One region of the Saccharophagus degradans 2-40 genome, then DNA from elsewhere that is predicted to be linked to it. Evidence: predicted binding sites of a transcription regulator. Region 1 holds the regulator's gene; each other region holds the start of a gene.
The links. Region 1 encodes sigma-54, which starts transcription at its own class of promoters, with help from an activator protein. Its sites were predicted from a motif close to TGGCACANNNNTTGCNNT; they were not measured.
Positions count from the first base shown of each region.

Region 1 (2,990 bases):
ACAGACCCAGCATTTATTCTGCTAGACGAACCCTTTGCAGGGGTAGACCCCATATCGGTGAGCGACATCAAAGATATTATCCGCCACCTTAAAGCACGCGGTATTGGCGTACTTATTACCGACCACAATGTGCGCGAAACGCTGGATATATGTGAAAAAGCCTATATAGTATCGGAAGGCCACATTATTGCCGAAGGCGATGCGGCCACCGTACTTAATAACAAAAAAGTACGCGAAGTTTATTTGGGGCAACATTTTACCCTCTAGCTCTTTACCGCAATGAGCTACACTCTTAGAATCAACGCTCGTATCTCGGGCGTCTCGCTCTCGTGCAACAAATCCCCTCGCTTATCACCTAACGGCATAAACCTTGCTTATAAAATCAGGGAAAATCATTGCTTGTAGTCCTGCTGACGGCTAAACTTAGGTTAACGTTAATTTTCACCCAGCCCGATTAACCGCCGTGTTCGGCCAGATTATATGAAGCAATCCCTACAGCTAAAGCTTGGTCAACAACTTACCATGACCCCGCAATTGCAGCAGGCCATTCGCCTTCTACAATTGTCGACCCTTGACCTGCAACACGAAATTCAAGAAGCGCTAGACAGCAACCCTATGCTGGAAGCCTCTGAAGATGACTTTGATGGCGGCGACGTAGAGGCCAGCAGCGACGATAACGCTGAAGCGAAAACTGCGAGCACGACAGAAGAAAAACCCGCAGCGGAAAAAGTAGAAGACAGCTACGAAACCACCGACAACAGCGGTGAGCTGGAATGGAATGACGACATTCCAAAAGACTTGGCCGTAGACACCAACTGGGATGACATCTACCAAACCTCAGGCCCTGCTACCGGCTTAGCCCGCAACGATGAAGACGACCCCGATTACGAATCTCGCCGCGGCAATTCCGAATCCCTGCAGGATCACCTCAGCTGGCAGCTCAACCTCACGCCAATGTCTGACCGCGATAAAGAGATCGCAGAGGCCATTATTGATGCCGTTGAACCCAGCGGCATGCTTTGCCAAACAGCTGAAGAAATATTTTCGGGGCTTGCAGCCCACGACGAAGAGCTAGAGCTCGACGAAGTACTCGCCGTACTGCACCGTGTACAACAATTTGACCCACCCGGTGTTGCCAGTCAAAACGTGCGCGAATGTCTGCTTATTCAACTTAACCAGTTTGAACTGGATCAAACCAGCCCCGAGCTAAAACTAGCCAAGAATATTGTTGATCAGTACTTAGATGTACTGGCCGCGCGCGATTTCAAACAGCTTATGCGTAAGCTGAAAGTAAAAGAGCAAGACTTACAGGCAGCCATTGCCGTTATTCAAGGGCTCAACCCGCGGCCAGGCGAATCCATCGGCAGCGACTCGACCGAATATGTGATTCCCGACGTTTTTGTATCTAAAGAAAACGACCGCTGGACTGTGCGACTCAACCCTGAAATCGCCCCTAAGCTGCGTATTAACTCGGGTTATGCATCCTTGGTAAAACGCGCCGATACCAGCGCCGACAACACCTTTTTACGCGATAACCTGCAAGAGGCGCGCTGGTTTCTAAAAAGCCTGCAGAGCCGCAACGAAACACTTTTAAAGGTTGCCACCTGTATAGTCGAAAAACAGCAGGGCTTCTTAGACCAGGGCCCTGAAGCCATGCGCCCAATGGTACTGCACGATGTAGCAGAAACCGTCGAGATGCACGAATCAACCATTTCACGTGTTACCACGCAAAAATACATGCACACTCCGCAAGGTATTTTTGAGTTGAAGTACTTTTTTTCTAGCCATGTTGCAACGGATTCCGGCGGTGAGTGCTCTTCCACTGCCATTCGCGCAATAATCAAAAAGCTGGTAGCCGCAGAAAATGCACGCAAACCGCTTAGCGACTCCAAAATAACCGACATCTTAGCCGAGCAAGGTATTAAGGTAGCGCGCCGCACCATAGCCAAATATCGCGAGTCCCTTAATATCCCACCATCAAACGAAAGAAAACGCTTGGTTTAAGTGTTTTTTTAGCATTCCTCCGCCCTTTACACTGCACGTGGCAGGGGGAATGCTGTTACAATTCGCGCCGAGCGACCTAGTCGCCTTAAATCTGCAAACAAAAGCCTGGCCAGGCCCGGTGCGCAAGCACTGAGTGACCTACTTGCCCCAACGATTCTAGACAGAAGTATGCTAGTTGAAACTATCCTAACCTTAGATTGCACCCGCTCGAAAATAGTTGGTGGCAGCAAAAAACGTGTGCTCGAACAGCTTGCACAAATTTTCTCTCACTCTGTAGAAGACTTGAGCGAAGACAGCCTGTTCCAAAGCCTCATTGGGCGAGAGCGCTTAGGCTCTACCGGCATAGGCGATGGTATAGCTATCCCCCACTGCCGCTTTGCAACTGGCGGCGAAACTTTTTGCGCTTGCATCACCCTTGAAGAACCCGTCGACTTTGATTCGATCGACAACAAACCGGTAGATGTAATATTCGCAATGGTAGTACCAGAAGACGCCAACAGCGAACACTTAGCCACCTTGGCTAGCCTTGCAGAGAAACTGCAAAAACCAGAATTTGTTAAGGGTTTACGCAACGCCACTTCCGACGCGCAATTGTTTAACGCGGCTGTGTCGGCCTGCTAAGATAAACCATCTATACTCACGGTATATACGCTGCGCAAACGCACCGTTTTGACTCTCCTTACACAAATTTACTGCTACCCTTTATTGGTAGTGTAAATGTAAAGGTATTCGTCAATACTCCACTCACACACTGGGATACAAAGGTCACAGCTATGCGATTGTTAGTTATCAGTGGACGATCCGGTTCAGGCAAAACCTCCGCGCTGCACTTGCTCGAGGATGAAGGCTTTACCTGTATTGACAACTTACCCGTAAAACTTCTACCCGCGCTAATAGAGCAAATTGGTGATGCACCCCATGCCAGTAAACACAAATTTGCAATTGGCATAGATGCGCGCAACCTAAACAGCGATTTAAGCCAAATC
Region 1 is NC_007912.1:4,053,692-4,056,681, forward strand. Features, by position in the region: gene lptB (LPS export ABC transporter ATP-binding protein) at 1-267, shown strand, start outside; gene SDE_RS16645 (RNA polymerase factor sigma-54) at 481-2,004, shown strand; gene ptsN (PTS IIA-like nitrogen regulatory protein PtsN) at 2,173-2,625, shown strand; gene rapZ (RNase adapter RapZ) at 2,778-2,990, shown strand, end outside.

Region 2 (2,990 bases), 1.8 Mb from region 1:
AGGCGTAAAGCGTACCTATTAACAAGGTACGCTTTATTGATTATTACCCTTTTAGAGAGCGCAGCATCCAGGCATTTTTTTCATGCACTTCGATGCGTTGTGTAAATAAATCTGCAGAAGATTGATCATCTGCTGCTTCCGCTATTTTCATGCCCTCGCGCGCAATACGCACCAGTGTTTCTTGACCTTCTAGCAATTGTTGCACCATATCTTCGGCACTTGGTACTCCTTCCTCTTCCTTTAAAGAGGTGAGGGCCATAAATTGCTTGTACGACCCCGGTGCAGGGAAGCCAAGTGTACGTATGCGCTCAGCAATGGTGTCTAGCGCTGTCCAAGCTTCTGTGTACTGATCCATAAACATGTTGTGTAATGTTTGAAACATAGGGCCGGTTACGTTCCAGTGGAAGTTATGGGTTTTTAAGTACAGTACGTAGCTGTCGGCTAGCAGGTGAGATAGCGCCTGTACAATGTCCTTTCTGTTTGACTCGCTTATACCAATATTAATTGTCATATATCCTCCGATTGCACTTAAATGAAAAATCTAGTGAGTGGTTTCTACTCATAGGGCTAAGTTTAGCTAGGGGTATGGCAATAGGCTAATTGAGATAAGCTGTACCTCCCATAAAAATATGCAATGGTACAAATAAGCTAGCAGTGTGCAGGTGTCGAAAGCGTAGGCAAAAAAAGGGGCCGAAGCCCCTTTTTTATAATATGTTTTAAACTGTTACTAAGCGCGTGTTTTTCTACGCGATATAACAAGACCAGCTGCGCCAATCATGAACAGTGCCAAAGTGCCTGGCTCTGGTACGCTAGCGAATACAACGTGACGGAACAGGTAGTCGGATTCGTCGATATTTGGAATCATAGCAGCGGTTAAATCGAGGTTAGCAGTTGCTAAGTTGCCAAATGGGTTAAGAATAGTGAAGCAGCCGGAACCACCTTGTGCAGTAGCACCTGGAGAGCAAGATGTTACTTCGCCAACCAAGCTGCCATCTAAATACCATTTGGCAGAATCTTCTTTGGTTGGGTCTAGCTCTAAGCGACCAACGTGACCATCAATAAAAATTTCAGCAATTTCATGTTCGTTGCTGTACTCAGGGCCGTTAAACAACAAGCTGAGGCTAAGTTCTCCAATAACAACATTGTTAGCGAAATCGAAAGCCATGGTTTCTGAATCGCCTTGGCCATTGCTGTTGTAGTAGAAGTCGATTTCGTTATTGCCGTGGCCGCGAATACCCATGCCTGCAACGCCAGCCTGAGTGCGACCGCCGAAGTAAGCTACTTCTGTTTGAGCGGTGTTGTTCCAAGCGGAAACCGTGGTCCCATTAACAGTGTTCGAATGGCTGCCGGCCACTAGATCTGTGTAACTAATAGTGTCTGCATGCACAACGCCGCCGATTAGCAAGCTTGCAGCGGCAATCCAATTGCGTGAATTTGAGAAAAGCGACATGGTGGAGCTCCTTTGGGGTATTTATTATCTTCTCGCCGTTGAATAGTGGCTTAAGATATTGCTGTAATGTATAGCATTATTCGTGCCAATGTGTGAATTTGTTTTTATCTTCCATTAAATCAAAGGGTTGCGAGTTTGCGGTGATGGAGGGGGTCATATTTGTGTAAAAAAAATCGTCGCCATATACCCTTTGTTCTCCAGTGCGTGTTTTTGTGCCACTTTGAGTTGACTAAAGAAAGCCTAAGCTTGAGTGAGGCAGGGATGATTGGTTGCTTTTAGTTGACTATAAATAGTGTTTAATAGCGCTTCTAGCTGTGCGCTTAGGCGCTTTGTAACTAAATTAGCTAGCTGAATAATAAAAACAAAAAACGAAATAATATTGAGTTCGGCAGAAGATCGAAACCTAAGGTGTTGTTCCGTCCGTCAGGAGAAATCATGTTGTTCGAGTGTAAAAAAAATCGTAAAAAGCTCGAGGTGCGAAGTGTATTAAAAACTTGGCTTATTGCAATCTGGTGGTGGTTGGCAGGTATGTATCTGCAAGCTGCTGTTGCCGCGCCGCCTGCGAGCCTGTCGTTTAATCATATTCTTGCAAGTGAAGTGGAGAGCGTTGGCTATGTGGTGTCGATCGCGCAAGATAATGACGGTTTTATGTGGTTTGGCGGCGCCAATGGCTTGGCGCGTTTTGATGGGTATGAACTCACTATCTACCGAGCCGGCGAAGGGCAATCCACACTTAGCCACAGCTACATCAACCGTATTCTTATGGCATCTGATGGCCGTATGTGGCTCGCTACACGCAACGGTGTAAACCTTTTTAACCCCGCCTTAGATAGTTTTACCGCTTACCGCTACGACGATCAAAATAGCCTTACTCTTAGCGCAAACGATGTAAACGATATATTAGAAGATTCTGAAAAAAGAATGTGGCTAGCTACGCGCGGAGGCTTTTTTTCGTTTAACCCTGATACCGGTGCGTTTACCCATGTGCCTTTTAAACAGGTATTGGAGCTAGACGCAAAAGCGCAAGCTACCGACGAACTTGTTTGGAAGTGCGTACAGGATAAAAACGGCATTATTTGGTTGGGCACCCATGCCTACGGTGTGGTGCAGTTTGATCCCGCCAGCAACACATTTAAACATTACGCGCATAATAGTGGCGACGACAACAGTATTAGTAATAACGATGTGCGCGAGCTATTTGTCGATTCCAAAAATAATGTGTGGGTTGGCACTTACGGTAGTGGCTTGCATGTTTATGATCGCGAGCGCGATCAATTTAACCGTTTTGAGCATCACTCCGAAGAAAAGAGCAACATCATATGGGATGTGTTGGAAGATAGCGCAGGGAATATTTGGATAGGTGATGGTTCGGCTGCACATGTTCTCGACCCAGTGACGGGCGAATTTTCACGATTTAGGCATTCGGAGAGCGACCCCTCGTCGCCGGGCAACCATGTAGTGAATTCCTTGTTTGAGGATAGTGCCGGCGATATGTGGTTAGGTTTTTTCCCATCCGGGGTGGATGTTGTCGATAAGCAGG
Region 2 is NC_007912.1:846,140-849,129, forward strand. Features, by position in the region: gene SDE_RS03545 (diguanylate cyclase response regulator) at 1-8, shown strand, start outside; gene SDE_RS03550 (Dps family protein) at 44-511, opposite strand; gene SDE_RS03555 (PEP-CTERM sorting domain-containing protein) at 728-1,450, opposite strand; gene SDE_RS21120 (two-component regulator propeller domain-containing protein) at 1,886-2,990, shown strand, end outside.
Region 2: SDE_RS03555 (PEP-CTERM sorting domain-containing protein) is a predicted target of sigma-54. The motif match lies at 1,521-1,538, and genes of this name have one in related genera.

Region 3 (2,990 bases), 1.3 Mb from region 1:
GGCAACAAGAAAGCCATTGTGTAATAGTGAGAATGCAACTACCAGCACAATGGCTAAAAAATAAATGTGTTTAAACGGCTTAATCGATTTGGTGAACATAACGCTGCTACCCCAATGTCACATACTTAAAAATAGTATTTATAAAGAATTCTGCTTGGTACTATTAAGTGCAAATTAGGCTAGCGCATATGCGAATCTAGCAGCTGTTAACGCCATGCTGCGTCTTCTTCGCGCTATTTCTTTTTTTTCTGTATCGCTTATAAGCCTATCTCGTCGTGGGTTTAGTAATCTTTCGGTTACAAAACCCAGTCCACCTGCAACCGCCATGGCACTATATATTTGCTTGCGTGAAGCGGGCTGGGTTTTAACGAGTTGTTCAATAGCGCAGCGCTGCTGGGTCATCTCCAGCGCGCGCTGCTCTATATTTCTACTGCATTTGTTGCGCAATGGCATTTCTTGCCTCCCTAAGTTGAGTTGCTGTATGGGTAAAACCTATACGTTCCTTCAGGTTTTTTCGCATCATTACAATAATGCCTATACCTACCGCTTGGAGTAGCGTGAACGTTGCTAAGCCTATAAACCAAGCATCTGTGGTGGTTACTACTGGAATGGTAGCTGCGGCATAAGAAAATGCGACAGAAGCACCCAAGTAAGTAAGCAAAATCATAGGCAGTAACAGTAGCTTTAAAAACAGCGATTGGTTGAACGCTTGAATAGACTGCCCGAGTTCTGCTAAAGCGAGTGAGCCTAGGTTTTTTACCCAACCGCGACTCAACTCATAAAGCGCTAAATAATGGGTAAGTGCGTCTATTTGCTTTTGCTTTTGCTGTTGCTCGGCGGTGTATTGAGCACTGTTTGTGTCGGCGCGGCCGGCCTCTGGCGCGTTGCCAGAGGCCGATGCGGTTAACGTGTCTTCTTTTATTGTGCTTTGCATAAAATTACTCCTTTAAATATTGGTAGCAATTAGCGTGGTATACCCAAATACTATTTAAGTATTTTCGATACCAACCAGCCAGCAGCAAAAGCGCAGCCTACCGATGTAAGTGGGCGTTCTTGAATAAAGTTACCCGCTTTTTTTGCAACTTCGGTAGCTTGGCCTTTATTGGCTTCGTACTGGATTTGCGCTTTTTCTTTAACGCCATCCATTAGGTCGCTTGCAGCTTCGCTAGCTAATGAATAAGCCTGTTTTAACTTTTCTGAACTATTTGTAGAGTTTGCTTGATTTGCAGTAGCCATGGTGACTCTCCTTTCTTGGTTAAATATGTTGGATAAATTCCAACGCGTTAAAAAATTTATTAAGTAAGCTTTCGTTTAGTTATCGCCTAATCACACCCTGGGGCGTCGGCCAATTACGAGTGATACAACAAAGGCGATTAAAAATACAAAAAATAGAATCTTAGCGATGCCTGTTGCTACACCAGCAATGCCTACAAAACCAAATAGGCCGGCAACAAGCGCGATAAGTAAAAAAACAATCGAGTAATAAAGCATGACCGTGATCCTCTTGTAATTTGGAAGATAAAAGTAAATTAAGCTTTAAGCGTTAAATTACTTTTTTGTTTGGTTCGCTGAGAGTGTTGCTATAAGCGTGCCAACTGTTAAAACAGCGGCTGTTAGGGCGTTGCAGCGGTGTTAGAGCAAATATGCGTGTGATTTTTGTAAAAGCTACACGGCTATTGTGTAAATACCACAAGTAATTGGGCGGCGTACTCTATAAGGCCTGGTATTAGCCGGCATAACCTTAAGTACTGGCTGCCGCGAGTATCTCGTCTATTTATAGCTACAGATGGCAACTAGATGGCTACAAGCCCCGTAGGCTGTGACGTTAGTGAGGCACAGGCGAGCCAGTAGAGGGGGTGATATGGCTAATACCACCCTTATTTGGCACGCTTTTCGCTATAACCCTTATGTGAGTAAAGTGTATGCCCAAGAAGTTAAATACACCCAATATTAAAAAGTGCGGTTATTACTAAACCTCATCTAGTTAGCATTAGCGGTGGGCTTGGGTAGCAAACAAACAATTAACATACTTGTAAAAGGTGAACTATGAACAGCCAAGCGAAGCCTTCACTTAAAACAAATTTGGAGGCAGTAAGATTCAACAAAGAAGTGGAAATACCTAAAGACAAAGATTACCTAACGCATTTAAATGACTTGGTTCGCGCACTAAACAGTAGTATTCATTTTTATCGCGCAGCTAATCAAGATGTGCCCAATGTACTATTGGCAGGTGTGTTTAACGAAATAGCCGAGTCGCACCGCATGTGTGTAGAGGCCCTGCAGCCGTTTATTACCTATACGGTAGGCGAACCAGAAGAAGGTAATTCGTTTGCGGTGGAACTAAGAAAAGTATATGCAAGCGTACTGGCATGTATTAAATCCGATACCGAGCTTACCTACCTGAGTAACCTCGAAGAGGTAGAAGATAAGCTGCTAGAACTATGCGATAGAGCGCTTGAAGAAAATATACCGGTTACCTGTAGGGTAATCGTTAATGAAGTACGTGCTTCTATTCAAGTTAGCCACGATAGAATGCTAGGTATATTGCGCGCGCGTGAGCGGTTGGCGTCTTAGTGTTTGACCAAGCGCGTAGTGCTTTCAGCCAATTTGCTATTTAAAGTAGCCATTGGTAAAAAATAGTCCTATAATGCGCGCAAATTTCAAACAACAGATTGTATCTATAATGTTAAAGCTAGTTAATTACAACAATATGCACGCGTGCGAGTTCCTAGGCGAAAGCCAGGCGCCGCGTTGCGTATACTCGTTGCTTACTAGATAACATTATTATTGCGTTCTGGTAGGCCTAGCCTTCCTAAACTGCATAAGCGAAACCCGGAAGGCGAGAGCCAACCGGGTTTTTTTATGGTTGAAATTTGCGGTTGAAATTTATGTTTAGGTTTTTTAAACCGTTAGCGTATGAATTTAGTATTTAAGAAAGTGAGGGCAAGCGTTTGCAAATAGAGCTGTTTCAACAATTGAAACTGATTAAA
Region 3 is NC_007912.1:333,682-336,671, forward strand. Features, by position in the region: gene SDE_RS21045 (mechanosensitive ion channel family protein) at 1-99, opposite strand, end outside; gene SDE_RS01405 (hypothetical protein) at 175-453, opposite strand; gene SDE_RS01410 (hypothetical protein) at 428-934, opposite strand; gene SDE_RS01415 (hypothetical protein) at 985-1,236, opposite strand; gene SDE_RS21745 (DUF1328 domain-containing protein) at 1,327-1,491, opposite strand; gene SDE_RS01425 (ferritin-like domain-containing protein) at 2,047-2,574, shown strand.
Region 3: SDE_RS21745 (DUF1328 domain-containing protein) is a predicted target of sigma-54. The motif match lies at 1,577-1,594, and genes of this name have one in related genera.